3 regions of the Leisingera sp. NJS201 genome follow, and region 1 is predicted to be linked to each of the others. Evidence: riboswitches for the same ligand, from Rfam matches in the RefSeq annotation. Region 1 holds a riboswitch; each other region holds the start of a gene.
What was found. Region 1 has a riboswitch for cobalamin ahead of ETW23_RS14050 (ABC transporter substrate-binding protein). Riboswitches for the same ligand answer to the same signal wherever they lie in the genome.
Positions count from the first base shown of each region.

Region 1 (4,947 bases):
GCGGGCATCGCGAACAGCGCCGATAATACCCGCCTTGCGGATCTCCCCGCCGCTGGGGGACGGGTTGCCGTTCAAAAACGCCTCGGCATTGGCGCCGTAAAGCTTCCAGATATTTCGGCAGGAAAGTTTGGTCTTGGGGGCATCAATGCGGTTCCTGAACCGGTCCGCGGAATGCGGCCGGGCTGATTGACGGGGCAGGGGAAAAGGCAGGGGCCGCCTGAAAGCGTGCAGCAGCCCCGGGGAGTGAGATCAGTTGCCGACCCAGCCGGACCAGCGGTCCTTGTTTGCGGCCATCCAATCCGACACCACTGTATCGATATCAACGCCGTCCAGGTCTGCCTTGCCGACCATGGCGCTCATCTCTTCGTTGGTAATCTGGTAGGACTGCACGATCTCATAGGCGCCCGGCCATTTCTCCGGCAGCCCGGCCCAGGCGGCTTTCCAGATCGGGCCGCGCGGCTTGCCGCAGTCATAGGCCAGATCCGGGTTCACCCCCGCCGCAGGATCGGCGTAGCATTCCGCGGAATAGGGCGGGAATTCCACGAATTCACCGTCGTATTTGGCCGGTGCCCAATGCGGCACATATACCCACAGGACAATCGGGTCCTGGCGCTGATAGGCGGATTCCAGTTCGGCAAACAGCGCCGCATCGGTGCCCGCGTGGACCACTTCAAATTCCAGTTCCAGCGCCTCGACGCGTTCTTCGTCAAAACCGCCCCAGGTGACCGGGCCGCCGACATAGCGACCGTAGGGAGAGGTTTCCGCCGTTGCGAATTCCTCGGCGCAGTCCTTCAGCGCCTGCCAGTCGGGCAGGCCGGGACAGCGGTCTTTCATATAGGCGGGGTACCACCATTCCTCGATCGCCATCAGCCCGGTTTCGCCGGCATTGACCACTTTGCCCGAGGCGGTTGCGTCGTCCAGCGCCTCGCGCCCGGTGGTTTCCCAGATTTCCATCGCCAGATGCAGATCGCCGGTCTTCAGCCCGGCAAACTGCGCGATATAGTCCGCTTGGACATATTCGACGTTATACCCTGCCTCCTGCAGGATGCTGCCCATGATCTTGGTGTTGATCAACTGGCCGGACCAGTCGTGCAGGGTCAGTTTGATGGGGTCGGAGGACTCGGCGGCCCAGGCGGATGAAGCGGAAACGGCGGCTGTCAGCGCCACGGCTCCCAAAGCGTTGAAGTTTCTCAGCATAAGGACTTCCCTGATATGTGGCATTTTGTGCGATTCTTGGCGTCGCCTGCTGTGATGGTGCGGCGGTTGTGTCTGTCAGTCAATAAAAAACCACAATAAGCCACATTAACCTCAAAAACTGAGCGATTTGAGGCTGTCAACGCCGTATCAAAGGCGCATGTGTTGTTTTTTGTGGCTTTCTGACGTAGCAACGCAACAGGAGGCCCAATGACCAAAAGCCGCAAGACCACCAACCAGCGTGAAGAGGAAATCCTGCGGGCGCTGCAGCAGGCGGGGGGGTCCTGCCGGGTCAGCTATCTGGCCGGCAGGCTGGGCGTGTCGAATGAAACCATCCGGCGAAACATCCGCACGCTGGAGGATGCCCAAGCGGTCCGCAAGGTGCATGGCGGGGTGCATCTGATTGAGGATGTGAACGAGCTGCCGCTGCAAAACCGGATGGATACCCACGCCTCAGAAAAGCAGCGTCTGGCCATCGAGGTGGCCAAGACCATCAGCGACGGGGATTCGGTCTTTTTGGACGTCGGTTCCACCACCGCTTATGTGGCGCAGGAGCTGCGGCAGCGGTCAAACCTCTTTGTGGTGACCAATTCCGTGCTGGTGGCCCATGCGCTTGCCTCGCGCAATAACAACCGGGTGTTTCTGGCGGGCGGCGAGCTGCGCCCGCATGACGGCGGTGCCTTCGGGGCCGAGGCGCTGGATCTGGTGCGGCGGCTGAACGTGCAGTTTGCCATCTTTTCGGCCGGGGCGATCAATGCCGAACAGGGCTTCATGCTGCATGATCTCGAAGAGGCAAATCTGGCCCGTGTCGCGGCGGCCAATGCGCAGGTCCGGATTGTTGTGGCCGATCATGACAAGTTCAACAAGCGCGCGCCGGTGTCGGTCGGCAAGGATACCAAATTCGAAGTCTTCTATACGGACGCGCAGCCGCCGCAGGCCGTCAAGGACATGCTCAAGGCGATGGATACCGATCTGATCGTGGTCGAGTAACGGGGCTGCGGTATGGTTCAGGACAGTTTGCAGCCACGCTTTTGCGGCTGCGGCCGATGGGTGTCCCATCCCTGGAGCAGCTTGTGCTGGAAATTTCCATCTGGCCGTGGCTTGGGAAACCGTCCTCCATAGGCTGCCTGCTGTGCCCGGTTCGCAGAATTTCTGCTGCAAAGTAACTTTTTCTTGCCGCAGCGAAAGGGATGGGCTACCCGCGCTTTACCGGTCCCGAAAGGGCTAAGAGGGAATCCGCGGTGCCTGCCGGCGCCAAACGGAACTGCCCCCGCAACTGTAGGCGGCGAGAGCTGTGCCATGACGTCACTGGGCCAAAATGGTCCGGGAAGACGGCACAGTCATTGACCCGCCAGTCAGGAGACCTGCCGGTGAAAACCGAAAGACACCGGGCGGGGTTGTCCGGGGAGGTTGCCGGTAAGATGCGCCGCCGTTTTCCGGTGCCGCAAGCGGGGGGCAGACCCTCAGCCTTACCGGTCAATGCCCTTTCACCCGTTCTCCGGTCATTGACACATGGAGATCGAATATCATGTTTTTGCGTTCCGGCCTGATCGGCCTTTCCTTCATCGCTGCCGCACAGGCTGCGGCGGCCAGCGAAACCTTTCCGCTGACCATTGAAAACTGCGGCCAGTCGGTCACATTCAAGGCGCCGGCAGCGTCTTCGGTGACGGTTGGCCAGGCGGCGACCGAAGTGCTTTACGCGCTGGGGCTGGGCGATAAGGTGCTGGGCACCTCAGTCTGGTTCAACGACGTGCTGCCCGAATACGCAGACCTGAATGCCAAGATCGACCGTCTGGCCGACAACGATCCGAGCTTTGAAAGCGTCGTGGCCAAACGCCCCGGCCTGGTGGCGGCGCAGTACGAATGGCACGTCGGCCCCGAAGGTGTTGTTGCCAAGCGCGAGCAGTTTCATGATCTGGGCATCCCGACTTATGTGATGCCCGCCGATTGCGTCGGCAAGGACAACACCACCGGCGGCGACGGCACCCGCACGCAGATGTTCACCACCGGCAGCTTGTATCAGGGGATCGAGGAACTGGCGGCGATCTTTGGCGAAGCCGATAAGGGCGCCGAGCTGGTCGCCGAATATAAGGCCCGCGAGGCGGCAGCTGTTGCCAAGGCGCAGAAGGTCGCACTGGAAGATGCCACCGCCGTGTTCTGGTTCTCCTCGCCGGAAATGGAAAGCGATCCGTTTGTGGCAGGCGAGAAGGGCGCGCCGGGCTACATGATGCAGCAACTGGGCCTGCGCAATGTTATTGAGACCGACGAGGAATGGCCGACGGTCGGCTGGGAGACCATCGCCAAGGCCAATCCGACGGTGATTGTGATTGCCCGCATGGACCGCCGCCGCTTTGCCGCGGATGACTTCGAGAAAAAGCTGGATTTCCTGCGCAATGATCCGGTCGCCAGCCAGATGGACGCAGTCAAGAACAACCGCATCGTTGTGATGGACGCCCAGGCGATGGATGCCACCATCCGTGCCATTCCGGCGCTGGAGGATCTGGCTGCTGAACTCAGCGTGATCGGCACCAGCCAGTGAGTGCAGCCGCTGCAATCACATGGCAGGGCGTCAAGGGCGCGTGCCTGGCCTTGCCGGTGCTGGTTGCAGCGGTTCTGGCAGGCGCAATGATCGGGGAAACCGCGCTTGCGCCTGACCTTGTCCTGTCTGTTCTGGCCAATAAGCTGGCCGGGGCAGGGCTGCCGGTTGATCCGATAGATCAAGGCATTGTCTGGAGTTACCGGCTGCCGCGCGCGCTGGTGGCGGGGGCCTGCGGGGCGGCGCTGGCGGTGGCGGGCGTGGTGCTGCAGGCCCTGCTGCGCAATGCGCTGGCAGATCCCTATATCCTTGGTATCTCGGCCGGTGCTTCAACCGGGGCGGTTGCTGTCACCATCGCCGGACTTGGCGGCGGTGCGCTGTCGTTGTCATTCGGCGCTTTTAACGGCGCGCTGCTGGCCTTTGGCTTTGTTGCCGTTCTGGCCCGGGCCGCCGGAGCAGGCGGCAGCCGCGCTGCGGCAGCGCAGATCGTGCTGGCGGGCATTGCAGGCTCGCAGCTGTTCAACGCGCTGACTGCTTTTATCATCGCCAAATCCGCCAACGCCGATCAGGCCCGCGGTATCATGTTCTGGCTGATGGGCAATATGGGCGGGGTGCGCTGGCCGGATGTGTGGCTGGCAGTGCCGCTGGCGCTGGCGGGCTGGGTCGTCTGCCGGTTCCATGCGCGGGCGCTGGATGCCTTTACCTTTGGCACCGATTCAGCGGCCTCGCTGGGTATTCCGGTGCGGCGGGTGCAAGTTATCCTGATCTTTGCCACCGCGCTGACCACAGCGGTGATGGTATCCATCGTTGGCTCCATCGGCTTTGTCGGCTTGGTCATTCCCCATGCGGCACGGTTCCTGGTCGGTCCAGGGCATCGCAGGCTGATGCCGGCCGCGGCGCTGACCGGCGCGGTGTTCCTGATTGGCGCCGACATTGTGTCGCGCATCATAATCCCTGGCCAGGTGCTGCCCATTGGCGTTGTCACTGCCCTGATCGGGGCGCCGTCCTTTGCGGTGATCCTGGTACGCGGGAACAGGGGGGCGCGATGAAGATCGAAGCCCGCAGCCTGTCTTACGCCATCCGCGGCAAGCTGCTGCTGTCTGATGTCTCATTGATGGTTCAGCCGGGAGAGACCCTGGCGCTGGTCGGTCCGAACGGGTCCGGGAAGTCCACGCTGATGCGGCTGCTGGCGGGGTTGGCACGCCCGTCGCATGGCG
Region 1 covers NZ_CP038234.1:2,844,621-2,849,567, reverse strand. The annotation lists gene ETW23_RS14065 (glycine betaine/L-proline ABC transporter ATP-binding protein) at 1-147, opposite strand, end outside; gene ETW23_RS14060 (ABC transporter substrate-binding protein) at 250-1,221, opposite strand; gene ETW23_RS14055 (DeoR/GlpR family DNA-binding transcription regulator) at 1,405-2,184, shown strand; cobalamin riboswitch at 2,388-2,581, shown strand; gene ETW23_RS14050 (ABC transporter substrate-binding protein) at 2,723-3,733, shown strand; gene ETW23_RS14045 (iron ABC transporter permease) at 3,730-4,779, shown strand; gene ETW23_RS14040 (ABC transporter ATP-binding protein) at 4,776-4,947, shown strand, end outside.

Region 2 (4,947 bases), on a different replicon from region 1:
TTGCAAGGGCCATACAGGCGCCCGCGCAGCAGTTTCCGGCATCAGCGGTGTATTGCGCAGTGTCTTGACCATCGTTTTCGGCAATATGGGAAGCCTTATGCGTTACGCCGGCCACAAAGGAGGCAGTATGGCTTTGTCCGTCGTGCGACATCGCTGCATTGCTATGATGGCCCGCGACAGAATGCGCAGCGGATGGCAACGAAAATCCCAACACAAGAACTACCGCAAAAGCAGCGGCGACCCTGATCAGCCGGAAGATACGTGCCAGAAACATCATGCGGGTATTGCACAGCACCGGAGCAGTCCGCGTCAAGATGGCAATGATGTATTCAGCGCACGAATTTGAGCATTTCAGAAGCGTTTTCCTCGAAGTTCCCTGTCGGATCGTATGCGACTACAACGCGAAGCAAACCTTCCTGCGCAGGAGGGCTAAGTCTGATAAGACTTATCGAAAGTGACGATTCGTTGGCTGAACAGTTCGGCAGAGTGGTCAAGCCTGTGGCTGCTGAAACGCCTGCTTCGGTGATCCTGCAAGCTTAGGAAGATTGTCAGCGATACCCGGCGCAGGCCGGTTTCGGGCAACTCCCGCATAGGCTCAGTTGTCGCCAGGACCGTGGTCGGTTTGCCCTTTGCTTCTGATAAATCCAAGAGAGATCGAGATAATGATCCGAAGTGTGAACGCTTGAAGCTGCCGCCATTCGCTGCGTGCTGTTTGAACTGGTAGGGTGCGCAACGAAACCACCCGTCGCCGCGGCTGTTCAATCCTTGCTGCGGTTGCGAGGGAATGGGAAGGCAGTGTTTTCCACCCCTAAGACTGCTTTCAGAGGGCAACAGTTCTAACTCGCAGTGCGGATGATGTGGCCCGCTCGCGATACTTCGCAAAGCCTTGATTCTACGGTTTATCCGCCTCAGTGGTCCGCGCGGCGAAGTTTTGGACAAAAAGCATTCGAGCGACTTGCGTCAGCAAGCTGCCCCAAGCACATTTGCCTCAAAACTAACTATGGACTCTTTAGGAAATTCAGCGTCAAAATTGGTATTGAAGCCAAGCTTGCATGGTACCACGGGACGTAGGTTTCCAACGAAGATCGCTCGATTGAGGACCTGCCCGGCGCATGAGCCTGCCCACACTCACCTTATGCCGAACTTGCCGCGACGCAGACCCTGCCTTTTTTGGGCAGGTCGCCGCGGCTTTGGAGGCTTCGGGAGGAAAAGTAAGGCTGCAGCAGGTGGAATGTATGTCCGGTTGCAAGCGGCCGCAAACCCTAGCTATGCGGCAAAGCGGGAAGACCGCCTATCTATTCGGGGAAATCACCGCGGGTGACCTGCCGGACATCCTGACCTTCCTGCGGATGTATGAGGTTAGCCCGGATGGCAATTTTGCCGATGCCAGGCCGCTGGGCCGACTGCGGTTTAAGGTGATCGCCCGCATCCCTGCGGATCTGGACTGAACCGCTTGCTGCCGGCAGGACAAAGAGATCCAGCAGTTTTTTGCCGAGAAATTGGAAATTATCAGGGGTTCCTGCCTTCCGGTTTCCGCCCGTGCATGACGCTGACGTGTTTTAAATTGGCGGAATCATCCTTGACCGGACTCAGCCGCACGGGGCATTACCACATGATACGGTGTCTGATGGTGCCTAAGCACTGGGACTGAAACGGGAATGAGGACGGTGGACCAAATCGCGGCACCGAAGCCTCAACCGCCCCCGCGACTGTGAGCGGCGAGCGGCCTTCCAATATCCACTGGCCAAGGCCGGGAAGGAGGATGGCAGCAGCGACCCGCGAGTCAGGAGACCGGCCGTGTGGTAACGCAACTTGTACCGTCGGGTGTGACGGTAAGGAGGACTAAAAATGACGACCAAGACGCTTAAGGCTTCCGCCGCTGGCACCAGTGTTCTTCCGGCACTGTTTGCAGTGGTTCTGGGTTTCGGGATCATCACGCTGACCGGCCATGTTCAGGCATCTGCCCTGCACGACGCCGCGCATGATGTGCGCCACGCAACTGGCTTCCCCTGCCACTAAGGCCATGTTCAGTCGCATTCTGACCAGCGGCCTGTTCGCTGGCGCTGCAGCAGGGCTGATTACCGCCCTGCTGCAGCTCGTTTTCGTGCAGCCCGTGCTGCTGCACGCTGAGCTTTATGAATCAGGAGAGCTGGTGCATTTTGGTGCCGAAGCGGTGACGGCCCATCCCGACCTGCCCGGCATGTTTGCCGAACCGATGCGTGACGGGCTCAGCATCATCTTCACCATGCTGACCTACACCGGCTATGCGCTGGTGATGGCGGCGCTGATGTCGGTGGCTGAACGCCAGGGCCACGAGATCAACGCGCGCACCGGTATTCTATGGGGCCTGGCGGGTTTCATCACCTTCCACTTCGCGCCCGGCCTGACGCTGGCGCCGGAAGTTCCGGGCGTGGCCGCCGCCGATGTCGGTGCGCGTCAGATCTGGTGGGGGGCAACTGTGGCCGCCGCGGGCGTTGCCATGTGGCTGATTGCCTATGGCGGCAGCTTGGCGGGCTATACCGTCGCAGCCCTGCTGCTGCTGGCGCCGCATGTAATCGGCGCGCCTGAGCCCGAAAGCTTCACCGGCCCGGTTCCGACAGAGATCGGCGCCCTGTTTGCCGCCCGCGCCTTTGGCGTCGGCATGGCCGCCTGGGTGCTCTTGGGCAGCTTTGCCGGCTACTTCTGGCAAACCGAAGGCAAGCGCGCAGAAGCCGCCGCCTGATACTGGCCCAGCCTGATCCCCGCCGGGTTCGCCCGGCGGGGAAACTCTTTTCCGAGGATACCGATATGTCCCGCTCTCTTGCTCTTTTTGCCATAGGCCTGATCTTTGGCGGCGGTGCCGGCTTCGTGATCGCAGCCGGCAATGGCGTCACCTTCGATGGCCATGAGCATGGCAGCGCTGACCACTTCGGCGGCGGCCATGGTGAAATGACCGCCCATGACCATTCCCAAGCTGTCAGCCTAGCGGCAGGCCCCGATGCCCCCGGCGTCGCCATCCAGCTGCACAAGGACCCGATGGCAGGCTGGAACCTGCAAGTCACGCCGCAGAACTTCCGCTTTGCACCTCAAAACGCCTCCTCCGCGGACGTGGACGGCGAAGGCCACGCGCATGTCTATGTGAACGGCGAGAAACTCGCTCGGCTCTATGCAAACTGGATGCATATCCCAGCCCTGCCCGAAGGGGCAGAAGTGAAGGTCTCGCTCAACACCAACAGCCACAAGACGTTGCAGGTGGAGGGGGAGCCGTTGGAAGCGAAGACCAGCGTCCCAGCGGGCGGTGATGGCTCCTGACTGCAGCGTTCGCTCGATAGAAAGGGCTCTCTGCCCTATTTTGCCGCATCCTCAATCAACGTCAGCTTCTGTTTCAGCCTTTGCGAGCGCCCGATAGACGGTCATTCTTGAAACGCCAAGATCACGAGCGATCTGAGCTTTTGCGATGCCTTCGTTCGCCAACCGCCGAATTTCATCATCATCAACGGATTTCCGCCTCCCCTTGTAAACGCCCTTATCTTTGGCCGCCGCAATTCCCGCGCGTTGTCGGTCACGGATGAACTTAAGTTCCATGTCGGCCACCATTCCGAGCACAGTTATTACCATTCGGCCCATGTCCCCGGCCGTGGTGACTTCCGGTTCAAGCACACGGAGAGATGCGCGTTTGGCGTCCAACTCATGCACCAGATTCAGCACATCGCGGGTGGAACGGCCGAGGCGATCCAGACGATGAACAACCAACTCATCGCCTTCCCGTAGGAATTCCATCATGGTTGCCAATTCGGATCGGTTGTCGCGAGACGCACCAGAGACCGTTTCTGATCGGATGATCTCACAGCCCGCTGTCTTCAGCATGGTTTTCTGGACATGGAGATCCTGGCTCGATGAACTGACACGGGCGTATCCGATACGGGGCATGGCAATCTGTCACATTAGGGTGGTTACCACTCTGATACCGTAACTAATGTGTGGTTGACCACTCATTTGTGACGTTTCGACCTGTCACCTACGCCTGTTACCTTTTGGTGCACCCTTTTGTTACATAAGTTTCATGCGGCCATCGCGCCGAAATCAATCCGCTGGTCCAGATCAACATCGAACCGGCCATAGGGATTGATATGAGCATAGATCAGCGGGGAAAGACCATTATAGTCCCGATCCGTCAGCCGGGTGGCCCATATCGGTTCCGCCAGAACCGATTGCATCATGCGGGTGTTTACATAGACCAGTGAGGCTTGAAGCAAGTGCAATGCATGAGCCGAGATTTCCTGATCAGCAATCCGGTTGCTGGAAATCTCGCCACCTTTGCCGAAGAACACAAAACCATTGGCGCTGTTCCAATTCTCGACCACGTTCAATCCTTCATGGATTTCCCGGCGGAAGGCTTCAGAGCGCAGATAGCGGCACAGAAATATCGTCTTGATGGCGCGGCCAAGTTCCACCAGCGCCTTGTAGGTCGGGTGCATTACGTCGGCACGTGCAAACCGTCGCAGAATAGCTTCAGGGTCAGCTGTCCCGTGCTTCATGGCGGCCGCGTATTTGACCATTTCATCATACTGCTGCTCAATCTCACCCCAATCGACGACACTCGACAAAATTGGCAGAAGGTTTGGCAACTGACTACGCATTCCTGCACTCGGGAGGATCAGTTTCTGTCGCGCAATGGCTTTCAGTCGCGGGGCCAGGTCAAAGCCAAGAAGATGACAGAAGGCAAATCCAACCGTGCTCTGACCATGGCTGTCCACATACTGCCTCTGAATCTCCATATCCGTACAGTGTCGCAAGACGCCTTCAATCATGGCCGCCACTTCCGAGGATGAACACCGCTTCAGCTGGGAGTAGACACAGGTTGCCTGACGCTCGACATGCCAGTAGATCATGACACCCCGCCCGCCGTACCGGGCGTGCCATTCCGTCATCAAGTTCCGGTCCCAGGCCCCGAATTTGGTGGAATCT
Region 2 covers NZ_CP038240.1:52,329-57,275, reverse strand. The annotation lists gene ETW23_RS24585 (hypothetical protein) at 1-277, opposite strand, end outside; gene ETW23_RS27015 (DUF1636 domain-containing protein) at 1,113-1,448, shown strand; cobalamin riboswitch at 1,602-1,815, shown strand; gene ETW23_RS24575 (CbtB domain-containing protein) at 1,849-2,019, shown strand; gene ETW23_RS24570 (CbtA family protein) at 2,024-2,722, shown strand; gene ETW23_RS24565 (hypothetical protein) at 2,788-3,291, shown strand; gene ETW23_RS24560 (recombinase family protein) at 3,343-3,909, opposite strand; gene ETW23_RS24555 (Tn3 family transposase) at 4,041-4,947, opposite strand, start outside.
Region 2: another riboswitch for cobalamin. It lies ahead of ETW23_RS24575 (CbtB domain-containing protein); the one in region 1 lies ahead of ETW23_RS14050 (ABC transporter substrate-binding protein).

Region 3 (4,947 bases), 1.8 Mb from region 1:
GCACCGAGGCCGAGCAGGACTATCTGGTTGATTTCGCATCGCAATACTTCGAACAGCCGCTCAGCCGCGAAGACATCGTCTGGACCTACTCCGGCGTGCGCCCGCTCTATGACGACGGCGCCAGCTCGGCCACTGCGGCCACCCGCGAATATGTGCTGACGCTAGACCGCGCGCAGGCGCCGCTGCTGAATGTCTTTGGCGGCAAGATCACCACCTACCGCAAGCTGGCCGAGGCCGCGCTGGCGAAAATCGGCGAGGTGTTCCCGCATGTGCCGTCTGACTGGACCGCAGGCGTGGCCCTGCCCGGCGGTGATTTTGCGGTGGCGGATGTGGAAAAACTGCAAACCAAACTGGCGGCAGATTATCCGTTCCTGACGCCCTATTGGACCGCCCGGATGATCCGTGCTTACGGCACCGAAGCCTGGGACGTGCTAGGGGACGTCAAATCCGCCGGTGATCTGGGGCGGGATTTTGGCGCAACCATCACCGCGCAGGAACTCAACTGGGCGATAGCCCGCGAATGGGTGCGGTCAGGCGACGACTACCTGTGGCGGCGCACCAAGCTGGGCCTGCGGCTGGACGAGGCGCAGCGCGCGGCAGTGGATGCCTATATCAGCAAGAAAGCCGCCAGGCTGGCGGCTTAGAGCTAAGGGACGGGCCAACCCGAGGGGAGGCGCAATCGCGCCGCCCCGTGGGGGCGGGTTGGCGCGGCCCGGCCTATCGGCCGGGCGGGACATTCTGAAAGCGTCTTAAAACTCCACGCCCTTCTGCGCCTTCACACCGGCGCGGAACGGGTGTTTGACCTGCCCCATCTCGGTCACCAGATCGGCAATCTCGATCAGCTCTTCCTTGGCGTTGCGCCCGGTCAGCACTACATGGGTCATCGGCGGCTTCTGCTCCACCAGGAACTCCAGCACTTCTTCGAGGTCCAGATAGTCATAGCGCAGCGCAATGTTGATCTCGTCCAGCAGCACCATGGTGTTGCGCTCATCCAGGATCATCTCCTTGGCCTTTTCCCAGCCCTTCTGCGCGGCGGCAATGTCGCGGGCCTTGTCCTGGGTCTCCCAGGTAAAGCCTTCGCCCATTGCGTAGAACTGGCACCGATCGCTGAAATTCTCCTCGATCAATGTCCGCTCGCCGGTCTGCCAGGCGCCCTTGATGAACTGCACCACGGCTGACGGCATCCCATGCGCGATGCAGCGCATGATCATCCCGAACCCGGAGGAGGATTTGCCCTTGCCCGGCCCGGTGTGGACGATAATCAGGCCCTTTTCGCCCTCCTTGGTCTTCATCATCCGGTCGCGCGCGGCCTTTTTCTTGGCCATCTTGGACGTATGACGGGCGGCTTCTTCTTCTGAGATGCCGGTTTCAGACTTTTCGCTCATTGGGGCTCTCCAGCTGTTTGACCCATGTCTTGACAAAGAAGGGCACGATAGCGCAAGGGGGTTCAGCTGGTTCCTGTGAAAACAGGCGAAGAGGGAATGTGAAGGCTTTCGGGCCGAAGCACAGCCGCCCCCGCGACCGTGACCGGATGAGGCCGCCATGCCACTGGGTGATCCCCGGGAAGGCAGGATGGCCGGCAAGGCGCACGCCTTGGCATCCGCAAGCCGGGAGACCTGCCAGCGAAGGAGAGATCAACGGGCAGACGGGGTGTTCTGCGACCGGGTAAGGGGCTCGCACGACTGGCCCCTTTTCGGCCATCCCGCACGCCCTGCCGCGACAGGAGACGCGCCAATGGCTGACGACATGGCAGGCCAATCTGCCAGCACCCCGGGACCGGTCACCCTGACCGTTTGCCTCACCTGCCGCCGCGAGGGCGCCGACCCCGAGGCAGCACGCCCCGGCGCCATCCTGCATGCAGCCTTGGAAGAAGCCGGAATGCCCGAAGGCGTCCGTCTGCGTGGCGTCGAATGCCTGTCGTCGTGCAAGCGCGGCTGCGCTGTTGCGCTGATCGGCGGCGAAGAACGCTGGACTTATGTCTACGGCGACCTCGACCCGGACCAGCATGTCCCCGAAATTCTGGAAGGTGCTGCGGCTTATGCCGGCACCGCTGATGGAGTCGTGCCGTGGCGCCAGCGCCCGCAGACCTTCCGCAAACAATCCGTTGCCCGCATCCCGCCGGCCAAGTTCTTCTCCGAGGAGTAATCATGAGCGATCTCAACAAGATCCCCGTCACCGTCATCACCGGTTTTCTGGGCGCAGGTAAAACCACGCTGATCCGCCACCTGATGCAGAACCCGCAGGGTAAGCGCCTGGCCGTGGTGGTGAACGAATTCGGCACTGCCGGCGTGGACGGCGACATCCTGAAATCCTGCGCCGATGACAACTGCCCGGCGGAAAACATCATGGAACTGGCCAACGGCTGCATCTGCTGCACCGTGGCCGATGACTTCATCCCCACCATCGAACAGCTGATGGCCCTGCCCGAAAAACCCGACCATATCGTGATCGAGACCTCTGGCCTGGCCCTGCCGAAACCGCTGTTGAAGGCGTTTGACTGGCCCGCGATCCGCTCCCGCATCACTGTCGACGGGGTGATTGCCCTGGCGGACGCCGAGGCGGTTGCCAAAGGCCAGTTCGCCCCTGATCTGGACGCCGTTCAGGCCCAGCGCGAGGCGGATGACAGCATCGACCACGAAACGCCGCTGTCCGAAGTGTTCGAGGACCAGATCTCCTGCGCTGACATCGTGCTGTTGTCCAAGGCCGATCTGGCCGGCGACGCAGGCGTCGAGAAGGCCCGCGCGGTGATCGAAGCCGAAGCCCCGCGCAAGCTGCCGATCCTGCCGATGAGCGAAGGCGTCATCGACCCGCGCATCATCCTGGGTCTGGGTGCTGCTGCCGAAGACGATCTGGACGCCCGCCCCAGCCACCACGACGGCCACCACGACCACGAGCATGACGATTTTGAAAGCATCGTTGTCGAAATGGGCGAAGTCTCCGACCCCGAAGCGCTGCAGAATGCCATCGTGAAACTCGCCCGCGAGCGCAACATCCTGCGCGTCAAAGGCTATGTCGCGGTGGAAGGAAAACCGATGCGGATGCTGGTTCAGGCCGTGGGCGAGCGCCTGCGCGCCCAATACGATCAGCCATGGGGCGCGCAGCCGCGCAAGACCGCTCTGGTGGTCATCGCCGAGCATGACGATATCGACGAACAGGCCATCCGCGCCGAGCTGGGGGCCTGAAGCTGATGCCCCAAGGCGAAACTTTAAAGGTTTCGCCCGGCGGCAACGCCGGGCAGCGCCCGACCTCCCCCACGGGAGGGCGCTTCGCTTCTTCCCGAGGCCGGGCACTGCCCTCTGCTCTTCTTTCCGAAAGGGCCTGACCCATGCATGTTGTCTTCCGCGAAAGCCACGGCCTTGACGAGACCGATACCCCGCAGGACCTCGGGCAGACGCCCGGCGATCTTGTGGTGCTGTCCTTCTCCGACAGCGATCTGGGCGCTTTTGCGGCGGGATGGCACCGCGCGGACGGCGCGCTGCCCTCCTTGCGCGTCGCCAATCTGGTCGCGCTCAAACACCCGCTCTCGGTTGACGTCTATGCAGAACAGACGCTGGAGGGCGCCAAGGGCATCCTGGTCCGCCTGATCGGCGGCGAAAGCTATTGGTCCTACGGGCTTGCCACCCTGCAGGACCTCGCCCGCCGCAAGGGCATTGCCCTGGCGATCCTGCCTGCTGACGGGCGCGAGGATGCCCGGCTGGATGAGCTGTCCACCCTGCCGGTCTCCACCCTGCGCCGCCTTCAGGCGCTGTGCGACGCTGGCGGCGCCGTTGCTGCACAGGCCGCTCTGGCCCAGCTGTCCCTCGCTGCAGGGCTTTATGCCGGCCCGGTTCTGGGCCTCAAATCCATGCCGCAGCATGGCTTTTACGACCCAGCCAAAGGCGTGCTGGCCAACCTTCCGGCACCTGACAAACCGCTGGTTCTGGTCAGCTTCTACCGTTCCTACCTCACCGCCGCCGACACCGCCCCGGTGGATGCGCTGATCGCAGATCTGCGCGCCCGCGGCTATGCTGCCTATGGTCTCTTTGCCGCCAGCCTCAAGGCCCCCGCCGCCGCAGACTGGCTGCGCGAGAGGCTCCCCGAACTGAACCCTGCCGCGATCGTCAACGCCACTGCGTTTTCCGCCCAAGGCACCGACGGCAGCGCCTCGCCGCTTTCAACCACCGGCTGCCCGGTGTTCCAGGTCGCCCTCTCCACCGCCCGCAAGAAAGACTGGGCCGAGGCCGACCGGGGTCTGTCGCCTGCTGACCTCGCCATGCATGTCGTCCTGCCCGAAGTCGACGGCCGCATTTTCGCAGGCGTTATCAGCTTCAAATCCCCAGGCCGGAAAGACCCGGACCTGCAGTATTCCCGCTTTGCCCACCGCGCCGATGCGGACCGCGTAACAGCCGCTGTTGACCGCGTCGACGGCTGGCTGCGGCTGGCAAAACTGCCGAATGCAGAGAAACGCCTCGCTCTGATCCTCTCCACCTACCCGGCAGAGACCACAACCTCGCCCATGCCGTCGGCCTCGACGCGCTGGCCTCCTGCGACGAGATCCTGCGCGCGCTCTGGGATCAAGGCTATACGGTCGAGCCGCAGGAGAACACCGGCCTGCGGCTGATGAAAGAGACCCTCAGCGTTCCGCTGGAGGACTACCATCAAGCCCTCGCCACCCTGCCGCAAGAGCTGCAGGACACCCTGAGCGAGGCCTGGGGCAGCCCGGAAAAAGACGCAGATTTCCGCGATGGCGCTTTTCATTTCAAGGCCCTGCGCGCAGGCAAGGCCCTGATCGCGCTGCAACCCGAACGCGGCGAAGTAAAGACCCGCGTCGATGATTACCACGACCTCGACCGCACCCCGCGCCACGCCTATGTGGCGTTTTACCTGTGGCTGCGCACCCAGACTGACGCCCTCATCCACATCGGCGCCCACGGCACACTGGAATGGCTTCCAGGCAAGGCGGTTGCC
Region 3 covers NZ_CP038234.1:1,055,778-1,060,724, reverse strand. The annotation lists gene glpD (glycerol-3-phosphate dehydrogenase) at 1-644, shown strand, start outside; gene cobO (cob(I)yrinic acid a,c-diamide adenosyltransferase) at 750-1,385, opposite strand; cobalamin riboswitch at 1,436-1,639, shown strand; gene ETW23_RS05105 (DUF1636 domain-containing protein) at 1,735-2,145, shown strand; gene cobW (cobalamin biosynthesis protein CobW) at 2,148-3,182, shown strand; partial or broken gene cobN (cobaltochelatase subunit CobN) at 3,326-4,947, shown strand, end outside.
Region 3: another riboswitch for cobalamin. It lies ahead of ETW23_RS05105 (DUF1636 domain-containing protein); the one in region 1 lies ahead of ETW23_RS14050 (ABC transporter substrate-binding protein).